DNA from 3 places in the Streptomyces sp. NPDC001858 genome. Region 2 is predicted to be linked to each of the others. Evidence: riboswitches for the same ligand, from Rfam matches in the RefSeq annotation. Region 2 holds a riboswitch; each other region holds the start of a gene.
The links. Region 2 has a riboswitch for cyclic di-AMP ahead of ACWCPF_RS08520 (transglycosylase family protein). Riboswitches for the same ligand answer to the same signal wherever they lie in the genome.

Region 1 (7,200 bases), on a different contig from region 2:
CGTACGCCTCCTCGTACTCCGCCGGGGGCGGGTCCACGAAGACCTGGCGGGGCAGCACCCCGGTCCACAGGTCGTGCATCCCGCCCTCGGGGTCGCACACTGACATCGGCTGCCAGGTGTCGCCGTGGTAGCCGCCGCGCCAGGTCAGCAGCCGCTGCTTGCCCGGACGGCCCAGCGAACGCCAGTACTGCAGGCACATCTTCACCGCGACCTCGACCGACACCGACCCCGAGTCGGCCAGGAAGACATGCTCCAGACCCTCGGGCGACATGTCGACAAGGAGCTTCGCCAGCCGGACGGCGGGCTCATGGGTGAGCCCGCCGAACATCACATGACTCATCCGGCCCAACTGCTCGCGCACGGCCTCGTCGAGCACCGGGTGGCGGTAGCCGTGGATCGCCGACCACCAGGACGACATCCCGTCGACCAGCTCACGCGAGCCCGAGCTGTCGGCGATCCGCAGCCGGACCCCGCTCGCCGACTCCACGACGAGCGGGTCCACCCGGCCGGGCATCGGCCCGTACGGATGCCAGACGTGCCGCCGGTCCAGCGCCAGCAGCTCCGGGACGTCGAAGAGGGGCAGCTCAGGCATTGGGCGCGAGATCGGTGCCGGCGCCCCGACGGCGCACGGCGACCAGGTCGGTTCGGGGCTCGCTCGCGGCCGGCGCGGCAGCGGCCGTCCCGCACAGACCGCCGCCCGCGTGCGACCCGCAGCCGCCCCCTTCGTGCGATCCGCACCCGGCGTCGGCGTGCGACCCGCAGCCGCCGCCCGCCTCCGCCGTGACCCGGTGCTCCGGCAGCGTGACCTGCCCCGCGCCCTCCACCTCGAACCCGGCGTCCGCGATCATCTCCAGGTCGGCCTTGCCGGCCTGGCCCTCGGTCGTGAGGTAGTCGCCGAGGAAGATCGAGTTGGCCAGGTGCAGGGCGAGCGGCTGCATCGTGCGCAGATGGACCTCACGGCCGCCCGCGATGCGCACCTCGACGTCCGGGCACACGAACCGCACCATCGCCAGGATCCGCAGACAGCGCTGCGGGGTGAGGTTCCACTCCTTGGCCAGCGGGGTGCCGTCGACCGGGATGAGGAAGTTGACCGGCACCGAGTCCGGGTCCAGCTCGCGCAGCGAGAAGACGACGTCCACCAGGTCCTCGTCCGACTCGCCCATGCCGGCGATCAGCCCCGAGCACGCCGACAGACCGGCCGCGTGCGCCTTCTGGACCGTGTCCACCCGATCGGCGTACGTGTGCGTCGTGGTGATCTCGCCGTAGGTCGACTCGGAGGTGTTCAGGTTGTGGTTGTAGGCGTCGGCGCCCGCCTCGCGCAGCCGCTCCGCCTGGCCGTCGGAGAGCAGCCCCAGACAGGCGCACACCTCGACGCCCTCGTTCTGGTCCTTGATCGCCTTGATGGTGCCCGCGACCCGGTCCACGTCCCGGTCCGTCGGCCCGCGCCCGGACGCCACCAGGCAGACCCGCTTGGCCCCGCCCGCGAGTCCCGCCGCCGCGGCCTTCGAGGCCTCGTCCGGCTTGAGCCAGGTGTACTTGAGGATCCCGGCCGTGGAGCCCAGCCGCTGGGAGCAGTAGGAGCAGTCCTCGGGGCACAGCCCCGACTTGAGGTTGACGAGGTAGTTGAGCTTCACCCGGCGCCCGAACCACTGCCGGCGCACCTTGCCGGCCGCGGCCACCACATCGAGCACGTCGTCGTCGGAAGTGGCGAGGACGGCCAGCGCTTCCTCGCGGGTCGGCAGCTCGCGCCGAAGCCCCTTGTCCACCAGCGTGTTCAGCAGGTCCATGAGAGCCGATCCTGTCCTACGGACCTCCTCCGGGCCAAGGTAGGGATCGCACAACACACCCGGTTCGACGTGTGGGTATTGCCACACCGTGGGTGGGCGGCCGGGCCGCTAGGGTCTGTCCGCTACCTACAAAATCCCCCGGAGGACCCATGGCGTTCGGCTGGATCGACGAGCAGGCGGAGCTGCGCCGCCGGGCCGGACTCGTCCGGACGCTGCGGCCCCGCCCCGCCGACTCGCCGCTCCTCGATCTCGCGAGCAACGACTACCTGGGCCTGGCCCGCCATCCCGAGGTCGTCGAGGGGGCCGTGGCGGCCGCCCGGGCCTGGGGCGGCGGCGCGACCGGCTCCCGGCTCGTCACCGGCACCACGGAGCTGCACGGCGAGCTGGAGCGGGAGCTCGCCGAGCACTGCGGGTTCGAGGCGGCTCTGGTCTTCTCCTCCGGGTACGCGGCCAATCTCGCCGCGGTCACCGCGCTGGCCCCGCACGGCTCGCTGATCGTCTCCGACGCGGGCAACCACGCCTCGCTCATCGACGGCTGCCGGCTGGCCCGCGGCGCGACCCAGGTCGTCGGGCACGCCGACCCGGACGCGGTGCGCAAAGCGCTCGCCACCCACGACGGACCGGCCGTGGCCGTCTCCGACACCGTCTTCTCGGTCGACGGCGACGCCGCCCCGCTGGCCGCCCTCGCGGCCGCCTGCCGGGAGCACGGCGCCGCACTCGTCGTGGACGACGCCCACGGCCTCGGCGTGCTCGGGGACGGCGGACAGGGCGCCCCGTACGCGGCGGGTCTGGCGGGCGCCGACGACGTCGTCGTCACGGTCACGCTGTCCAAGTCGCTCGGCAGCCAGGGCGGGGCCGTGCTGGGTCCCGCGCGCGTGATCGACCACCTGGTGAACGCGGCCCGCACGTTCATCTTCGACACGGGACTGGCGCCGGCGGCGGCGGGCGCGGCGCTGGCGGCGCTCCGGCTGCTGCGCAGGGAGCCGCGGCGGGCGCCACGCGCGCGTGCGGTGGCGGGCGAGCTGTACGCGCGCCTGACGGCCGCGGGCCTGGAAGCGGTGCGTCCGGACGCCGCGGTCGTCTCCGTGCGTGCACCGTCCCCGGAGGAGGCCGTGCAGTGGGCGGCGGACTGCCGGTCGGCAGGCCTGGCCGTGGGCTGCTTCCGTCCTCCCTCCGTGCCCGACGGCATCTCACGCCTCAGGCTGACCGCCCGGGCGGACCTCTCCGGGGCCGAGCTGGAACGCGCTGTACGGGTGATCGGCGAGACGCGACCATGAGTCGGCGTCACACGGCCGTGGGTCGCCGCTGACCGGTGGGTCGGTCGCCGCTGAGGGTGCGCCGACTACTGCGGTGCGGTCAGCGCAACGCGGCCGTGAAACCCGTCCAGCTCTCGGGGGAGAAGAGCAGGGCGGGCCCGGCCGGGTCCTTGGAGTCGCGTACGGCGAGCAGACCGGCCCAGGGGCCGGTGGCCGGCCGGGCCGTCTCGACGCAGTTGTTCGCTCCCGTGCTGTAGCTGCTGCGCAGCCACCGCACATCCGGGAGCTGGTCGGGATCGGTACGGGAAGGTACGTTCCGCGGTACTGCGGACATGGTGCCTCCTTACGCGCCGCCTGCTATCGCGGCGATGTAATCCGATGAGTCCCCGGGCGAAAGGGCATGCGCCCGAAGGGCGTTGAAGGCCTCGGTGTAGGCCTCGAGGTGTTCTTTCCGTTCGAGATAGAGGCTACTCGTCAAGTGGTCGAGAACAACCACATCCAGATCAGAAGTGCGCGAAAATGAGAAGATAACGAAAGGCCCGGTTACGCCGATATGCGCCCCGGCGGCGAACGGAAGGACCTGCAGCCGCACTTGGGGCAGCCGCGCGGCCTCCACGAGCCGACCGAGCTGCTGCGCCATCACCTCGGGACCGCCCACCTCCCGCCGCAGCACCGCCTCGTCAAGGACCGCGCTCAGCTCCAGCGGCGGCCGCGCGCGCAGCACGTCCTGCCGGGCCAGTCGCACCTCGACCAGCGTGTCGAGCTGATCCTCGGTGACGCCCTCCACCGCGGCCCTGGTCACCGCACGGGCGTACTCGGGAGTCTGCAACAGCCCCGGTACCACACTCGTCTCCAGTGTGCGCATCGCGCTCGCCTGGGACTCCAGGCTGATGAAGTCCCGGTAGGTGGGCGGCAGCACCCCGCGGTAGGCGTGCCACCAGTGGTCCCGGCCGCCGCTGCCGTCGTCGCCGGCCAACGCCAGCATCAGCTCGCGCAGTTGCGGATCGACCACCCCGTAGGCGTCGAGGAGTAACCGCACATCGGCCGGTTTTGACCCACTGGTGCCCGTCTCGATGCGGCTCACCTTGGACTGGTGCCAGCCCACGAGCCGGGCGGCCTCACCACTGGTGAGGCCCGCGTGGGCGCGCAGATTGCGCAGTTCGGCGCCCAGCTTCCGGCGGCGCACCGCGGGTCCGTGCTGCATGGGCTCCTCCTTACTCCTTACGGGCCGTCCAAATACGCTCTGCCGTCGCAGAGTTCACCGCATTGAGCGACAGATATATGCATATCTTGGTGGATCGCCACCCGTGACCGGCGCGGTAATGGCAGTCTGGCGAAGAAGCACCAGTCCGGGACCGTACTCGAACCATCCGCTCCGTGTCGGACCCCGGTCCCGTGGGAAAGGGACGACGTCGCCATGGCAGATCACCTGGAAGCATCCGTCACTCTGCCGAGCGATCCCGCCTCGGTCTCCACAGCCCGCGGTTTCGTGGCCGGCACCCTCGGAGAATGGGGTCTGCCGGCGGACGCGGAGGCGGCCGACACCATCCGGCTGATCGTCTCGGAACTGACCACCAACGCCGTACAGCACACCTTCGGGCAGTCACCCACCTTCACGGTGGACCTCGTCCTCGACCGTGACGAACACTTGCGCATCGGTGTCACCGACAGCCACCCGCGCTTCCCCAAACGACTGCCGGCCGCCGTCCAGCAGGACAACGGCCGAGGCATGGTGATCATTCGCTGGCTGACCGCGGAGTGCGGCGGCAGGCTCAGAGTGCGGCCCACCCGGGAGGGCGGCAAGACGGTCACCGTCGAGCTCCCGTGGACGGCCGCGGCGCCGGAGCCGGTGGCCGGAGCCCTCGCGGCCCCGGCCCCGGCGAGACAGGCCCCGGCGGAGGGCGAGATCCCGGGACGATGACAGCGCGTCAGGACGCCACCACCGCCCCGGGAGGCCCAGCGCCCCAAAGGGGCGCGAGGCGCTGACATCTGCGGCTCCGCCGCGCGGGCGCGACCAGCCACGACGCCGCCGCAGCAAAACCACGACCTATCGCGGCGCCTCCAGCGGAGCGCCTAGCGGACCCGCCCGTACCAGACGCTCTTAGTCCAGATCTTCTGCAGCTTCACCACGTCTCCTGTCTTCGGCGAGTGCCAGATCTTGCCGTTACCCGCGTAGATCCCGACGTGGTACACGCTCGAACCCGAGTGGAAGAAGACCAGGTCGCCTGCCTTGCGGCTCGACGCCGTGATGTGCTTGGTCTTGTTGTACTGCTGGGCCGCCGTCCGAGGCAGGCTCTTGCCCGCCTTCTTGTACGAGTACAGCGTGAGCCCCGAGCAGTCGAACCGCTTCGGCCCGGTCGCCCCGTACTTGTACGGAGCGCCCTTCTTGGAGGCCGCGATCTGGAGCGCCTTCGTCGCCGGTGTGGCGGCCGCGGCGTCCGAGGCGAGCCCCGGGACCACGACCGTGCCGCCCACGGCGGCGATGGCGAACGCCGAGGCCGTACCGGCCCGGGCCATGAGCGACGGGACACGATTGAGCGCAGTCATGCGCAACCCTTCGTCAGCCGCCTGTGAAGGATGACCTGTCGGATTCGGGCTGACAAAGTTGCCCGGCCGCGACTGCGGCTTCACCCCAAGGGCTGCTCGGCCCGGTCATGGCGTGACCGTGCCGGCGACCCGTCTTGCTCGGGTCCTCCACTCCTGCCGATGCACTTCTGTCGACCGGGCATCCGGGCGGCGGCAGGACTCGGCGTCCGCCCGGACCGCCCCGCCGCTGTGGCGGGGGCTTGTCGTCAGTCAGGGATCTTGGCTCACTCGTGTCCGAAAATCCCAACGGAACCGGGGATTTGTGGGGTTACTCACCACTCACCCGTTCGGGTGGACACCCTGATGGCCGATCAGGTGTCAAGGATGCCAAAGGGCCCCGGACCAGCGGCGGAGTCTTTTGTTCCGCCCGAAAAAGGTGCTTTCGCGCAACTTCGGCGAGCGCGAAAAAGCAACGGCCTCTACGCCGAACAGGGGTAACCCGTCTGGTCCGTTTCAACTCCGGTCCGGACGCCGCGTTCGGGGCGCGCGCCGCCCGGACCGGAGCGCGGTCCGCTCCGGCCGCCGGGTCGGGGTTCGGGTCAACTGTCGGAGAGCGGAGGCACCGTGACGCGCGCCGTTCGGCGCTCCCCGTCCAGGACGCGCAGCGCCCGCGCGAGCGTCGGCGCGTGGAACTCGCTCTCGCCCCGCTGGTGCATCAGCGTCAGCGCGTCGCGCAGCGCGGTCGCCTTGGCCACCAGCGCCTGGGCCGCGCGCAGCGAGCGGTACGTGTCCCCGTGGTGGGCGGGATTGATCCGGCCGAGCAGGTCGACCACGTCCAGGTAACCGTCGATCAACTCGGCCTCGGCGCGCGTCAGGGCGGGCAGCGGCGGCAGTTCGGGCACCATCGGCGGCTCACCTCCCGCCCTGCGGGCCGGCCGAGGGCCTGCGGCTCGGGATGACCGCGTCCACCAGGCCGTACTCCAGGGCTTCCGGGGCGGTGAGGATCTTGTCCCGCTCGATGTCCTCGGTCACCTGCTCCGGCGTCCGTCCGGTGTGCCGGACGAGCATCGCCTCCAGGCTCGCCCGGACGCGGGCCAGTTCCTCCGCCTGGATCGCGAGATCGCTGGTCTGGCCCTCGACGGGCCCGGGCAGCGACGGCTGGCGGATCGTCATCCGCGCCCCCGGCAGCGCGAACCGTTTGCCCGGTGTGCCGGCCGCGAGCAGCACCGCGGCGGACGAGTCCGCCCGGCCCAGACAGGTCGTCTCCACGTCGCAGGCGACGTAACGGATCGTGTCGTAGAGGGCCGTCAGCGCGCTGAACGAGCCGCCGGGGGAGTTGATGTACAGCGCGATGTCCCGGTCCGGGTCCTGGTGCTCCAGGTACATGAGCTGCGCCATCACGTCGTTCGCCGAGATGTCGTCGATCGGTGTCCCGAGGAAGACGATCCGCTCCTCCAGCAGCTTCGAGTACGGATCCATGGTCCGCGTCCCGAAGCTCGTGCGCTCGGTGAACTCGGGCAGGACATGGCGGGCGGACGGTCGGTGCATCGTGCCCCCTCCTTCGATGTCTTCTCTTCGTGTCCGTCGGTGTCTGTAAAAAATGTACAGGACGTACGTGACGTTAGAATGGG
Region 2 (7,200 bases):
ACCCGGACTCCCCGTTCTCCATCGACGACGTCGCGGGCACGATCGTCGCCAAGCTCATCCACCGCCATCCCCATGTCTTCGGCGACGAGACGGCCACGACCCCGGAGGAGGTCAAGGCGCACTGGCTGCGCACGAAGGCGATAGAGAAGCAGCGGGAGTCGGTGACGGACGGCGTCCCCCTCGGTCAGCCGGGCCTCGCGCTCGCGGCGAAGCTGTCGTCGCGCGTGCGGACGGCCGGACTGGAGGTGCCCCTCCCCGCCTCCGACGGCATCGGCTACGAACTGCTCGCCCTGGCGGCCCGGGCGGAGGCCGAGGGCGTGGATCCGGAGGCGGCGCTGAGAGCGGCGGCCCGCGCCTACCGGGACGCGATCAGGGGCGCCGAAGGCGTGCAGGAGTAGTCACGTGAGCAGGTGCGCAGGTGCGCAGGTGCGCAGGTGCGCAGGCGAACAGGTGAGTTCCTGAGCCGGCCGCTGCGCCCCGGTGCGCGCGGCGCTCACCGCGAACACCGATGCGAGGCGCAGGCGCTCGTCGTGAACACCGCTACCGTCAAGGAGTGACCGACCAGCCCCACCCCACGGCGGACGCCCGGCCCGACGACCGGCCCGATGCCCTGCCCGACGCCCCGCCCGCCCCGGAACTCTTCACCTGGGAGTTCGCCACCGACCCCTACCCCGCCTACGCCTGGCTCCGGGAGCACGCGCCCGTGCATCGGACCGAACTGCCCAGCGGCGTCGAGGCCTGGTTGGTCACGCGCTACGGCGACGCGAAGCAGGCGCTCGCCGACCAGCGGCTCTCCAAGAACCCCGCGCATCACGACGAACCCGCGCACGCCAAGGGCAAGACCGGCATCCCCGGTGAGCGCAAGGCCGAGCTGATGACGCATCTGCTGAACATCGACCCGCCGGACCACACCCGGCTGCGCCGGCTCGTCAGCAAGGCGTTCACCCCCCGCCGGGTCGCCGAGTTCGCGCCACGGGTACAGGAGTTGACGGATCAGCTCATCGACCGGTTCGCGGCCGACGGCGAGGCCGACCTCATCCACGACTTCGCCTTCCCGCTCCCCATCTACGCCATCTGCGACCTCCTGGGCGTCCCCCGCGAGGACCAGGACGACTTCCGCGACTGGGCCGGGATGATGATCCGGCACGGCGGAGGGCCGCGGGGCGGGGTCGCGCGGTCGGTGAAGAAGATGCGCGGCTATCTGCTGGAGCTCATCCACCGCAAGCGCGCGGAGCTGCCGGCCGAGCCCGCGCCCGGCGAGGACCTCATCTCCGGCCTCATCCGCGCCTCCGACCACGGCGAGCACCTCACCGAGAACGAGGCCGCGGCCATGGCCTTCATCCTCCTGTTCGCGGGCTTCGAGACGACCGTCAACCTCATCGGGAACGGCACCTACGCCCTCCTCACCCACCCCGAGCAGCGCGAACGTCTCCAGCGGTCGCTGACCGAGGACGACGGCGACCGCACCCTCCTGGAGACCGGCGTCGAGGAACTGCTGCGCTACGACGGCCCCGTGGAGCTCGCCACCTGGCGGTTCGCGACCGAGCCGCTCAGCCTCGGCGGGCAGGACATCGCGCCGGGCGACCCCGTCCTCGTCGTCCTGGCGGCCGCCGACCGCGATCCGGCCCGCTTCGCCGACCCCGACCGCCTCGACCTGTCCCGCCGTGACAATCAACACCTCGGCTACGGCCACGGCCTCCACTACTGCCTGGGCGCTCCGCTGGCCCGGCTGGAGGGCCAGACCGCGCTGGCCGCGCTGCTCACCCGGCTGCCCGACCTCCGACTGGCCGTGGACCCGGCCCAGTTGAGATGGCGTGGCGGGCTCATCATGCGCGGGCTGCGGACGCTTCCGGTCGAGTTCAGTTCCGTGCGTATCTGATCGGATGTCAGCCGTAGTGTGACCGTGCGGCGAAGCAAAGGTGACCGACCCTCAACTCTGTGATCTTCACGTGATCTGCGCGGCATGAACTTGTGACAAGTGATCGTATGCCGATACGTTCACTCGTCAGCGCGATATGTCAGTCGCACGCGTCGCGCCGGTTACTGCTGTCCAGAGAAAGGCCCTCGCATGCTCTCCGGGAACGGTCGTCATCGTCGCCCCCGTCAGGCTCCGGCCCTCCTCGTCGCGGCCGGAGTGACCGGGTCCGCCATCGCCATCCCGCTGCTGGCCGCCTCCGGCGCGAGCGCCGCCGAGGGCACGGTGTGGGACAAGGTGGCGCAGTGCGAGACCGGCGGCTCGTGGAGCGCCGACAAGGGCGGCGAGCACGGCGGCCTGAGCCTCACCCAGAAGGAATGGGAGACGTACGGCGGGCTCGACTACGCGGCGAGCGCCGATCTGGCCAGCCGCAACCAGCAGATCGCCGTGGCGCAGAAGCTGCTCGCCGCCGAGAACATCGGCGCGTGGGGCACCTGCGGGCTGACCTCCGGACTCACCCAGGAGAACGGCGCGCTGGCCGTGGACACCGGCGTGGCGGACGACTCGTCCGACTCGTCTTCGTCGTCCGGATTGTCCGACCTGTCCAAGGGGCTGGGCGGCGACTCCTCGGATTCCTCCGGCTCTTCGGGCTCCTCGGACGCTTCGGGCTCGTCGAGCGCCGACAGCGGTTCGGCGGGATCGCCGGAGTCGCCCGACTCGTCCGCTGATTCCTCCGGTTCGCCCACGACGTCCCCTTCGTCTCCTTCATCTCCTTCGTCCCCCTCGTCCTCCGTCACGGGCGACCCCGCCGGGACCGACGGCTCCCCCTCGTCGGCCTCGGGTGCGGGCGATTCGGGCGACTCGGGCAATTCGGTCCAGGAGGCGGGCTCTTGGAGCCTCGTCGACACCGGCTCGCTCGGCTCCGGCAAGCACCGCGGCGCGACCGCCGACGAGAGCGCGGCCCCCACGACGAAGAGCGCCACCGACACGGCCGACACCGCTGCGGCCGACACCGCCGTGAGCGCTCTCTCCGCCGCTTCCGCCGGCCGGCACGCCGCGGTCACCTATGTGGTGCAGGAAGGCGACTCCCTTGCCTCCATCGCCGACTCCCTTGACATCGACGGCGGATGGCGGGCCCTCTACGCCGAGAACCGGGACCTCATCGGCGCCGACCCGAACGGCATCGCCCCCGGTCAGACCCTCGACACGGCGGTCCAATAGGGCAGGAACGCACCGAAAAACGCCGGGAGTTCACGTCATACTTCGCTCCAGAATGTCCGGTTTGGTGAAAGTGTGGGATGAGTCTCAGAAGCCCTGATCGTCTTTGAAATTCCGCGGATCGCGTGGCTACGGTCAAGGCCGCTCGGCAATCCGAGCCCCGGTCGTCGCAACGCCGAGTCCTGCCAGTGGCCGCCCGGGAACAGTCGTCGCGTCAAGCGCCGTAGGCAGGAGCGGGGGACCCAAGGTAAGCGCCGGAACCAGCGGTTGACGCCGGATCCGGCTTGGGGTGAAGCCACGCCTCCCACGGAGGAGTGGCCGGGCAACTCACACGGCCCGAACCCGACAGCTCACCTCGCAGGCGTCGGTGAGGGGATCCACCATGCTGTTTTCCGTCAAGGGCAAGCACCGCCGTCCGTCCAGGGCCACCCGCGTCGCCGCGCTGGCCGGCGTCACCGGTGTCGCCATCGCCGCCCCGCTGATGGCGGCCGGCAACGCCTCCGCCGCCACCGCCGCCGAGTGGGACGCGGTCGCCCAGTGCGAGTCCGGCGGCAACTGGTCCATCAACACCGGCAACGGCTACTACGGCGGCCTGCAGTTCTCCGCCTCCACCTGGGCCGCGTACGGCGGTACGCAGTACGCCGCGCAGGCCGACCAGGCCTCCAAGGCGCAGCAGATAACCGTCGCCGAGAAGGTCCTCGCGGGCCAGGGCAAGGGCGCCTGGCCGGTCTGCGGCACGGGCCTGTCCAACGCCGCCTACAACGGCGGCAGCGCCGACTCCGCCGCCTCCGGCTCCAGCTCCTCCAGCTCGTCGAGCAGCGCCGACACCCGTTCGACCGAGGAGCAGAGCGCCTCCCGCTCGGCCGAGCGTCCGGCCGCATCCAAGACGGTCACCACCCCGACCGGCAAGAAGGTCGAGAAGGGCGACGGCGAGTACAAGGTCGTCAAGGGCGACACCCTCAGCTCCATCGCCGAGCAGCACAAGGTCGCCGGCGGCTGGCAGAAGCTGTTCGAGCTGAACAAGGACATCGTCGACGACGCCGACCTCATCTTCCCGGGCCAGCAGCTGCACCTGAAGTGAGCTCCGGCTCCTGGACCGAGCTCCGGCTCCTGAAGTGACACCCGGCTCCCGGGGAAGTCACAGCGCCCTCACAGGCGAGGTCGGCACACTGAAGACCTCGTGAGGGTCCCCCCGTCCCCACGGGCTCCCCGCTCCGGTGCGTGTTCCCCCGTACGCACCGGAGCGGGGTTTCTCTTTGCCTGCCTCCCCTGCCCGCTTCGTTCGCCAGTTGGCAACTTCCTGTTGGTCTTTGGCGACCGCTCCCTTTGTTCCGTGTGTGAACAATGGGTACGGTCAGTTTGTCCACGGGACGGTCGGTCGGCTGCCGACGCCCCGAAGGCGGTTAGGCTCTAGTCGCAAGGCTCGGCGCGGGCCCATCGCGGCCCACCCGCCCCGCACAACCAGCGTCACATCCCAAGAAGGAGATGCTCGTGCCGTCCATCGACGTCGTCGTAGCCCGGGAAATCCTGGACTCCCGAGGCAACCCCACGGTCGAGGTCGAGGTCGGCCTCGACGACGGCAGCACGGGTCGTGCCGCCGTTCCGTCCGGCGCCTCCACCGGTGCCTTCGAGGCCATCGAGCTTCGCGACGGTGACCCCAACCGCTACCACGGCAAGGGTGTCGAGAAGGCCGTCCTCGCCGTCATCGAGCAGATCGGCCCGGAGCTCGTCGGCTACGACGCCACCGAGCAGCGCCTGATCGACCAGGCCATGTTCGACCTGGACGCCACCGACAACAAGGGCTCCCTGGGCGCCAACGCCATCCTCGGCGTCTCGCTCGCCGTGGCCCACGCCGCCTCCGAGGCCAGCGACCTGCCGCTGTTCCGCTACCTGGGCGGCCCCAACGCGCACCTGCTGCCGGTGCCGATGATGAACATCCTGAACGGCGGCTCGCACGCCGATTCCAACGTGGACATCCAGGAGTTCATGATCGCCCCGATCGGCGCGGAGTCCTTCTCCGAGGCCCTGCGCTGGGGCGCCGAGGTCTACCACACCCTCAAGAAGGTGCTGAAGACCAAGGGCCTGTCCACCGGCCTCGGCGACGAGGGCGGTTTCGCCCCGAACCTGGAGTCCAACCGCGCCGCCCTCGACCTCATCGTCGAGGCCATCAAGCAGGCCGGTTACGTCCCCGGCGAGCAGATCGCGCTTGCGCTCGACGTCGCCGCGTCCGAGTTCTACAAGGACGGCAAGTACGAGTTCGAGGGCAAGTCCCGCTCGGCCGCCGAGATGACCGAGTACTACGAGGAGCTCGTCTCCGCGTACCCGCTGGTCTCCATCGAGGACCCGCTGTACGAGGACGACTGGGCCGGCTGGAACGTCATCACCGAGCGGCTGGGCGACAAGGTCCAGATCGTCGGCGACGACCTCTTCGTCACCAACCCCGAGCGCCTGGCCCGCGGCATCGAGGAGGGCTCCGCGAACGCCCTGCTCGTCAAGGTGAACCAGATCGGCTCGCTGACCGAGACCCTGGACGCCGTCGAGCTCGCCCAGCGCAACGGCTTCAAGTGCATGATGTCCCACCGCTCCGGCGAGACCGAGGACGTCACCATCGCCGACCTCGCCGTCGCCGTGAACTGCGGTCAGATCAAGACCGGCGCCCCGGCCCGCTCGGACCGCGTCGCCAAGTACAACCAGCTGCTGCGCATCGAGGAGATCCTCGACGACGCCGCCGTGTACGCCGGCCGCAGCGCGTTCCCGCGCTTCAAGGGCTGAGCTTCAAGGGCTGACCCATCGCTTCGTAAGAGGCGTCGTACGTACGTCCCCGTATCCGGTCCCGTACCGTGTGCGGGGACGTACGCACGTGTGAGAGCGGGAGGCGGGGAAGACCGATGGCCGTGAAGGACCGGGACCGTTTCTCCACCGCGACCAGGATCAAGCTGCTCGGCGAGCAGACCGCGGCCCGGGTCTACCGCTCCCAGACCAAGCGCCAGGCCCGCCGCTCCCGCCTCACCGGCCGTGCGGCCCTGCTGGCGCTGGTCCTGTGCACGCTGATCGTGGCCCTGGCCTACCCGATGCGCCAGTACGTCTCCCAGCGCGCCGACATCGCCGCCCTGGAACGCGAGAAGCAGCAGGCCAGCGAGCGCGTCGAGCAACTGCGCGACCTCAAGGCACGCTGGCAGGACGACGCCTACGCCGAGCAGCAGATCCGGCTGCGGCTGCACTACGTCCTGCCCGGCGAGACCGGTTACGTCGTGATCGACCCGGACGCGGCCAAGCAGTCGCGCGCCGACCTCGGGGCGGCCGACCGCCCCTGGTACGCGAATGTCTGGGACGGCGTCGACAAGTCGGACGCCGCCTCCCCGTGACAGCAGCGGCACCAGTGACAGCAGCGACACCAGCGATATCAGCGACACCAGTGACAGCATTGAACTGACAGAGGGATTTTCGTACCGGCATGGAAACTGCCCCGCCGACCACCCCGCGCACCGAGCCCACCGACGCGGACGTCGAGGCCTTCAAGCAGCAGCTCGGACGCCCGCCGCGCGGCCTGCGCGCGATCGCGCACCGCTGCCCGTGCGGACAGCCGGACGTCGTCGAGACCGCGCCGCGCCTGCCCGACGGCACGCCCTTCCCGACGCTGTACTACCTGACGTGCCCGAAGGCCAACTCGGCGATCGGCACGCTGGAGGCCAACGGCGTGATGAAGGAGATGACGGATCGGCTGACGACCGACCCGGAGCTCGCCGCCGCCTACCGCGCGGCGCACGAGGACTACATCCGGCGCCGCGACGAGATCGAGGAGCTGAAGAACTTCCCCAGCGCGGGCGGCATGCCGGACCGGGTGAAGTGCCTGCATGTGCTGGTCGCGCACTCGCTGGCCGCCGGGCCGGGCGTGAATCCGCTCGGGGACGAGGCGCTGGCGATGCTGCCGGAGTGGTGGCGCAAGGGGGCTTGCGTGACGCTCGCCTCCGACGCGTGAGCGTCCCGTCTCCGGGGGCTGCCGCCCCCAGGCCCCCGCTTCGGCCTGAACGGCCTCGTCCTCAAACGCCGGACGGGCTGGAGATGCC
Region 3 (7,200 bases), on a different contig from region 2:
CGTACTACGCGCCCAACAACGCGGTCCTGTCCGTGGTCGGCGACATCGACCCGGCGCAGACCCTCGCCTGGGTCGAGAAGTACTTCGGCTCCATCCCCGGCCACGACGGCAAGCCCGCTCCGCGCGACGGCGCGCTGCCCGAGGTCATCGGCGAGCAGCTGCGCGAGATCGTCGAGGAGGAGGTGCCGGCCCGCGCCCTGATGGCCGCCTACCGGCTGCCCGAGGACGGCACGCGTGCGTGCGACGCCGTCGACCTGGCGCTCACCGTCCTCGGCGGCGGCGAGTCCTCCCGGCTCTACAACCGCCTGGTGCGCCGTGACCGGACGGCCGTGGCGGCCGGGTTCGGCCTGCTGCGGCTCGCCGGGGCCCCCTCCCTGGGCTGGCTGGACGTGAAGACGTCCGGGGACGTCGAGGTGCCCGTCATCGAGGCCGCGATCGACGAGGAGCTCGCCCGGTTCGCCGCGGAGGGCCCCACGGCCGAGGAGATGGAGCGCGCCCAGGCCCAGTTGGAGCGCGAGTGGCTCGACCGGCTCGGCACGGTCGCCGGCCGCGCGGACGAACTGTGCCGGTACGCCGTCCTGTTCGGCGACCCGCAGCTCGCCCTGACCGCCGTCCAGCGGGTGCTGGACGTCACGCCCGAGGAGGTGCAGGAGATCGCCAAGGCCCGTCTGCGCCCCGACAACCGCGCGGTGCTCGTCTACGAGCCGACCGCCGCCGAAGCCCCCGCCGACCAGGACGAGAACGAGGAGGCGGCCCGGTGACCGAGCTCGCCACGATGGACTTCCACCCCCAGCCCCGGGCCGGCGAGGCCAAGCCGTGGGCTTTCCCGGCGCCCGAGCGGGCCGCGCTGGCCAATGGGCTGACGGTCCTGCACTGCCACCGCCCCGGCCAGCAGGTCGTCGCCGTCGAGATCCTCCTCGACGCGCCGCTGGACGCCGAACCGGCGGACCTGGACGGCGTCGCCACGATCATGGCGCGCGCGTTCTCCGAGGGCACCGACAAGCACTCCGCCGAGGAGTTCGCCGCCGAACTGGAGCGCTGCGGGGCCACGCTGGACGCGCACGCCGACCACCCCGGCGTCCGGCTCAGCCTCGAAGTGCCGGCCTCGCGCCTGCCCAAGGGCCTCGGCCTCCTCGCCGACGCCCTGAGGGCGCCCGCGTTCGCCGACAGCGAGGTCGAGCGCCTCGTCCGCAACCGGCTGGACGAGATCCCGCACGAGCTGGCCAACCCCTCCCGGCGGGCCGCCAAGGAGCTCTCCAAGGAGCTGTTCCCCGCCACCGCGCGCATGTCCCGCCCGCGCCAGGGCACGGCGGAGACGGTCGAGAAGATCGACTCCGCGGCGGTGCGCGCCTTCTACGAGAAGCACGTCCGCCCCGCCACGGCCACCGCCGTGGTCGTCGGCGACCTCACCGGCATCGACCTGGACGCGCTGCTGAGCGACACCCTGGGCGCCTGGACGGGCTCCTCGGCCCAGCCGCGGCCGGTGCCTCCGGTGACCGCCGACGACACCGGCCGGGTCGTCATCGTGGACCGTCCCGGTGCCGTCCAGACGCAGCTGCTGCTCGGCCGTATCGGCGCCGACCGGCACGACCGCGTGTGGCCCGCTCAGGTGCTCGGCACGTACTGCCTCGGCGGCACCCTCACCTCCCGCCTGGACCGCGTCCTGCGCGAGGAGAAGGGCTACACCTACGGCGTCCGCGCCTTCGGGCAGGTCCTGCGGTCCGCCCCGGACGGCTCCGGCGCCGCGATGCTCGCCATCAGCGGCTCCGTGGACACCCCGAACACCGGTCCCGCCCTCGAGGACCTCTGGAAGGTGCTGCGCACCCTCGCCGCCGAGGGGCTGACCGACGCCGAGCGTGACGTCGCCGTGCAGAACCTGGTCGGGGTGGCCCCGCTGAAGTTCGAGACCGCGGCGGCCGTCGCGGGCACGCTGGCCGACCAGGTCGAGCAGCACCTGCCCGACGACTTCCAGGCGACGCTGTACCAGCAGCTCGCCGCGACGGGCACCGTGGAGGCCACCGCGGCGGCCGTGAACGCCTTCCCGGTGGACCGGTTGGTGACCGTCCTCGTGGGCGACGCGGCCCAGATCAAGGCGCCGGTCGAGGCCCTCGGCATCGGCGAGGTGAAGGTCGTGTCCGCGGAGTAGGCGGAGTAGTCCGCTGAGGAGGCCGCGAAGCGGTTCGCAGAGCGGACCGGCAACGGCACGCGCGTGTAGGGGCCCTGGTCGACGCAAGCGTCACCAGGGCCGCTAGATGTCCGAATTGGGGCGGAGGTTGCCTGTCTGCCCTGTGGGATGCGCTACAAAAACCGGGATTCGTTTGAGGATTGAAACCGGCCCCGCTTAGCTTCGTGCGGACTGTTCGTCAGGCAGTGCGCCGCAGCCGCGGCACCGGACAGTCATCGCCGAGTCCCCTACGGCGCGAGCCAGGGGAGCCGGGGACCCACGTGTGTGAAGTCCCTGGGGTGAATCGGGCGCCCGCGCGAGTCGCGAGGGGGTCCGTAGGAGACCTTCCTGCTCCGAACCCGTCAGCTAACCCGGTAGGCGAGAGGGAAGGAAAGGACACCCCTGACTTGGCGATCACCTACGCCACCGGGAAGCACCGTCGGCCCAGCCGGATGCAGCGGACCACCGTTCGCGCGGCGGGCGTCGCGGCGCTCACCACCACCGGTGTCATGGCCACCGTCGCCGCCACGCCGGCCCTCGCCGCCGAGCCCACGCCCGAGCAGACCGGGCTGATCCCCGTGGTCACGGTCGGCGAGTCCGTCGCCGAGCAGCTCGACGACCAGGTCGCCGTGCAGAAGCACGCCGCGTTCGAGAAGGCCTCCCGCGAGGCCGCCGCCAAGAAGGCCGTGGAGGAGCGCGAGGCACGCGTGCGTGCCGCCCGCGAGGCCGAGCGCAAGCGCCTGAACACCTTCGTGCTGCCGATCACCAGCTCCTACGTGTCCACCGGCTACCACGCCAGCAGCTCCCTGTGGTCCTCCGGCAGCCACACCGGCGTCGACTTCCACGCGGCCAGCGGCACCACCGTGCACGCGGTCGGCCTGGGTACCGTGGTCGAGGCCGGCTGGGGCGGGTCGTACGGCTACCAGGTCGTGATCAAGATGATCGACGGGACGTACACCCAGTACGGTCACCTGTCGTCCATCGAGGTGTCGGTGGGCCAGCAGGTCACCCCGGGCCAGCGGATCGCCCTGTCCGGCGCGACCGGCAACGTCACCGGCGCGCATCTGCACTTCGAGGCCCGCACCACCGCCGAGTACGGCTCGGACATCGACCCGGTCTCCTACCTCCGCCAGCACGGCGTGAACATCTGACGACGTACGGCGACAGATCGTTCGGCCCCGGCCCTCCCGGCCGGGGCTTTCGTCGTTTTCGAGATCCCGCTGTCCAAAAAATATCCACGGATTCCAGTCCGCCATCGGAAATTCCCGCTGATTGCAATAGAGTCACGGAACACACGTCAATCGTCGACGTTTCACGGGGATTAAGGCGGAGGTCCGTCATGCGTATTCCGGCGCACTCGGTGTGCACGGCCGTCCGGGACGACATCGTCGCGGGTGTCTACGAGCGCGGCAGCCGCCTCACGGAGGAACTCCTCGCTCGCCGCTACGGCGTTTCCCGTGTGCCCGTCCGGGAGGCGCTGCGCACGCTGGAGGCGGAAGGCTTCGTGGTCACGCGCCGCCACGCGGGCGCGTGCGTCGCCGAGCCGACCGAGCAGGAGGCCGCGGACCTGCTGGAGATGCGCATGCTGCTGGAGCCGCTCGGCGCCTCCCGGGCCGCCCAGCGGCGCACCGAGGCCCATCTGAAGGTGCTGCGCGGTCTCGTCCGGCTGGGCCAGGAGCGGGCCAGGAGGGGCAACAGCGAGGATCTGCGCTCCCTGGGGGGCTGGTTCCACGAGACGCTCGCCCAGGCCTCCGGAAGCCAGGCCCTGACCTCGATGCTCACCCAGCTGCGCCACAAGATCGCCTGGATGTACGTGGTGGACGCCCCGGCCGACCCGGTGGAGTCCTGGGGGGAGCACGGCGCGATCGTGGACGCGGTGGCGCGCGGCGACGGGGAGCGCGCGCGTGCGGTCACGGCGCTGCACACCGAGCGGGCGACGGCCGCGCACCGGCTGCGCTTTTCCGGCGGCGCCGAGCGCGTCGACCGTGTGAGGACTTCGCAACCTCCCGTAAACATGACGGGTCTGCGGCATTAACACGAGGGCCGTATACAAAGAGGAGTGAATTCGTGGGGCGCTATTTCTGCTGCCCATGAGCGGGAAATTCAAAGGGCTCGCCCGACAATTCGGACGAGCCCTTCGGTGTTGCGTGACGACGTATTTACTGCAGCGCGCCGTCAGCGTTTTCAGACAGTCTCGGGGAGCTCCTCGAGACCTTCGGCGACCAGCTTCGCGAGCCGGTCGAGGGCAGCGTCCGCGCCCTCGGCCTCGGACGCGAGGACGATCTCCTCGCCGCCCTTGGCGCCCAGGCCGAGGACGGCCAGCATGGAGGCCGCGTTGACGGGGTTGCCGTCGGCCTTGGCGATCGTCACGGGGATGCCTGCGGCCGTGGCGGCCCGGACGAAGATGGAAGCGGGGCGGGCGTGAAGGCCCTCGGCCCAGCCGACGTTGACGCGGCGCTCAGCCATGTGATGCTGCCCTTCAGTGTCTCAGGTTGTCTAGACCAGTGTTCCACACGTGAAGCGTGGGAGGGCGGGACCGTGCGGTCCCGTCCCGACGTGGTCGTCGGATCGCGGCCTCGATCCGACGTGCGTCCTCCACAGACTGCCTCGCGCCGTTGTCGTACGCGAGCCGTACTCTGGGCCCCATGCAGAGCGCGTCGGACCGGCACGAGTACCCCGCCCACTGGGAGGCCGACGTGGTGCTGCGCGACGGCGGCACCGCACGCATCCGCCCCATCACCGTTGATGACGCCGAGCGCCTGGTCAGCTTCTACGAGCAGGTCTCGGACGAGTCGAAGTACTACCGCTTCTTCGCGCCCTACCCGCGCCTGTCCGCAAAGGACGTCCACCGCTTCACGCACCACGACTTTGTGGACCGGGTGGGACTCGCGGCCACCATCGGCGGCGAGTTCATCGCAACCGTACGCTATGACCGGATTGGCGCCGACGGCATGGCCGCCTCCGCGCCCGCCGACGAGGCCGAGGTCGCCTTCCTCGTCCAGGACGCGCATCAGGGGCGCGGTGTCGCCTCCGCGCTCCTCGAACACATCGCCGCCGTGGCGCGCGAGCGGGACATCCGCCGCTTCGCCGCCGAGGTGCTCCCCGCCAACACCAAGATGATCAAGGTGTTCACGGACGCCGGCTACACCCAGCAGCGCCACTTCGAGGACGGCGTCGTCCGTCTGGAGTTCGACCTCGAACCCACCGAGCGCTCCGTCGCCGTGCAGCGCGCGCGGGAGCAGCGCGCCGAGGCCCACTCCGTGGGACGGCTGCTGGCGCCCGGCTCCGTGGCTGTCGTCGGCGCCGGCCGCACCCCGGGCGGCGTGGGCCGGAGTGTCCTCGGCAACCTCCGGGAGGCCGGCTTCACCGGCCGCCTGTACGCCGTGAACAAGGCCTTCCCCGCGGACCTGAAGGAACTCGACTCGGCGCCCGCCCACCGCTCGGTGCGCGACATAGCGGAACCCGTCGACCTCGCGGTGCTCGCCGTCCCGGCCGAGCAGGTGCCCGAGGCCGTCGCCGAGTGCGGCGAGCACGGCGTGCAGGGGCTCGTCGTCCTGTCCGCCGGTTACGCGGAGAGCGGTCCCGAAGGGCGCGAGCGCCAGCGCGAACTCGTCCGGCACGCGCGCGCGTACGGGATGCGGATCATCGGCCCCAACGCGTTCGGGGTGATCAACACCTCCCCCCAGGTGCGGCTCAACGCCTCGCTCGCCCCGGAGATGCCGAGGCCCGGCCGGATCGGGCTGTTCGCCCAGTCCGGGGCCATCGGCATCGCCCTGCTCTCCCGGCTCCACCGGCGCGGCGGCGGCGTCACCGGAGTCACCGGCGTGTCGACCTTCGTCTCCTCCGGCAACCGCGCGGACGTCTCCGGCAACGACGTCCTGCAGTACTGGTACGACGATCCCGACACCGACGTCGCGCTGATGTACCTGGAGTCCATCGGCAACCCGCGCAAGTTCACCCGCCTCGCCCGGCGTACGGCGGCGGCCAAGCCGCTGGTGGTCGTCCAGGGCGCCGGTTCCGGCCCCCAGGGGCACACCGTGCGGGCGACGCGGCTGCCCCACGCGACGGTGTCGGCGCTGCTGCGGCAGGCCGGCGTGATCCGGGTGGACACCATCACCGAACTGGTCGACGCCGGTCTGCTGCTGGCCCGCCAGCCGCTGCCTACGGGGCCGAGGGTCGCGATCCTCGGCAACTCCGAATCGCTGGGTCAGCTGACCTACGACGCCTGCCTCTCCGAGGGACTGCAACCGCTGCACCCGCTGGACCTGACCACGGAGGCGTCGGCGGAGGACTTCCACGCCGCACTGGCGCGGGCGCTGGCCGACGACACGTGCGACGCGGTGGTCGTGACGGCGATCCCGGCGATCGGCGAGGCGTCGCCCGGCGACGGGGAACTCGCCCAGGCCCTTCGCTCGGCCGCGGCCGCCGCGCCCGCCAAACCGGTGCTCGTCGTCCACGTGGAACTCGGCGGCCTCGCGGCGGCCCTGTCCGCCGCGACGAGCACCGCACCGCGCGCGGAGACCACCGCACCGCGCGCGGAGGCCACCGCACCGCGCGCGGAGGCCACCGCACCGCGCGCGGAGGCCACCGCACCACGCACGGAGACCACCACACGCGCGCGTGCCGCGGCGGAAGGCGCCGGGACAGCGCAGCCCGCCGCCGTCGAGGCGCCCGAGGGAGCACACCTCATCCCCGCCTACCCCGCCGCCGAACGCGCCGTCCGCGCCCTCGCCGAAGCCGTGAAGTACGCACAGTGGCGGCGTGAGGCGGCCGACCCCGGCAAGGTGCCCGAGTACGAGGACATCGACGAGAAGGGCGCCGCCGAACTGATCGGCGGGCTCCTCGCGCGCGGGCAGGGCCTCACCCTCGGCACCGAGGAGACCTGCGAGCTGCTCGGCCGCTACGGCATCCGCACCCGCCGGGCGACCCCCGCGCCCACCCCCGACGAGGCCGCGCGGGCCGCGGAAGCCCTGGGCTACCCCGTCGTCCTCAAGGCCACCGCCCCCCACCTGCGCCACCGCGCCGACCTGGGCGGC

Region 1: another riboswitch for cyclic di-AMP. It lies ahead of ACWCPF_RS32035 (C40 family peptidase); the one in region 2 lies ahead of ACWCPF_RS08520 (transglycosylase family protein).
Region 3: another riboswitch for cyclic di-AMP. It lies ahead of ACWCPF_RS28415 (M23 family metallopeptidase); the one in region 2 lies ahead of ACWCPF_RS08520 (transglycosylase family protein).

Annotation. Positions count from the first base shown of each region.
Region 1 covers NZ_JBSFEV010000029.1:71,151-78,350, forward strand. Annotated here, with positions in the region: gene ACWCPF_RS32005 (adenosylmethionine--8-amino-7-oxononanoate transaminase) at 1-592, opposite strand, end outside; gene bioB (biotin synthase BioB) at 585-1,787, opposite strand; gene ACWCPF_RS32015 (8-amino-7-oxononanoate synthase) at 1,937-3,064, shown strand; gene ACWCPF_RS32020 (DUF397 domain-containing protein) at 3,144-3,377, opposite strand; gene ACWCPF_RS32025 (helix-turn-helix domain-containing protein) at 3,387-4,247, opposite strand; gene ACWCPF_RS32030 (ATP-binding protein) at 4,461-4,964, shown strand; gene ACWCPF_RS32035 (C40 family peptidase) at 5,117-5,590, opposite strand; cyclic di-AMP (ydaO/yuaA leader) riboswitch at 5,594-5,764, opposite strand; gene ACWCPF_RS32040 (hypothetical protein) at 6,169-6,474, opposite strand; gene ACWCPF_RS32045 (ATP-dependent Clp protease proteolytic subunit) at 6,482-7,117, opposite strand.
Region 2 covers NZ_JBSFEV010000004.1:406,862-414,061, forward strand. Annotated here, with positions in the region: gene ACWCPF_RS08505 (nucleoside triphosphate pyrophosphohydrolase) at 1-398, shown strand, start outside; gene ACWCPF_RS08510 (cytochrome P450 family protein) at 554-1,879, shown strand; gene ACWCPF_RS08515 (LysM peptidoglycan-binding domain-containing protein) at 2,069-3,136, shown strand; cyclic di-AMP (ydaO/yuaA leader) riboswitch at 3,343-3,512, shown strand; gene ACWCPF_RS08520 (transglycosylase family protein) at 3,516-4,214, shown strand; gene eno (phosphopyruvate hydratase) at 4,619-5,905, shown strand; gene ACWCPF_RS08530 (FtsB family cell division protein) at 6,022-6,498, shown strand; gene ACWCPF_RS08535 (DUF501 domain-containing protein) at 6,588-7,112, shown strand.
Region 3 covers NZ_JBSFEV010000023.1:121,533-128,732, forward strand. Annotated here, with positions in the region: gene ACWCPF_RS28405 (M16 family metallopeptidase) at 1-761, shown strand, start outside; gene ACWCPF_RS28410 (M16 family metallopeptidase) at 758-2,146, shown strand; cyclic di-AMP (ydaO/yuaA leader) riboswitch at 2,392-2,560, shown strand; gene ACWCPF_RS28415 (M23 family metallopeptidase) at 2,572-3,315, shown strand; gene ACWCPF_RS28420 (GntR family transcriptional regulator) at 3,504-4,199, shown strand; gene ACWCPF_RS28425 (HPr family phosphocarrier protein) at 4,349-4,630, opposite strand; gene ACWCPF_RS28430 (bifunctional acetate--CoA ligase family protein/GNAT family N-acetyltransferase) at 4,810-7,200, shown strand, end outside.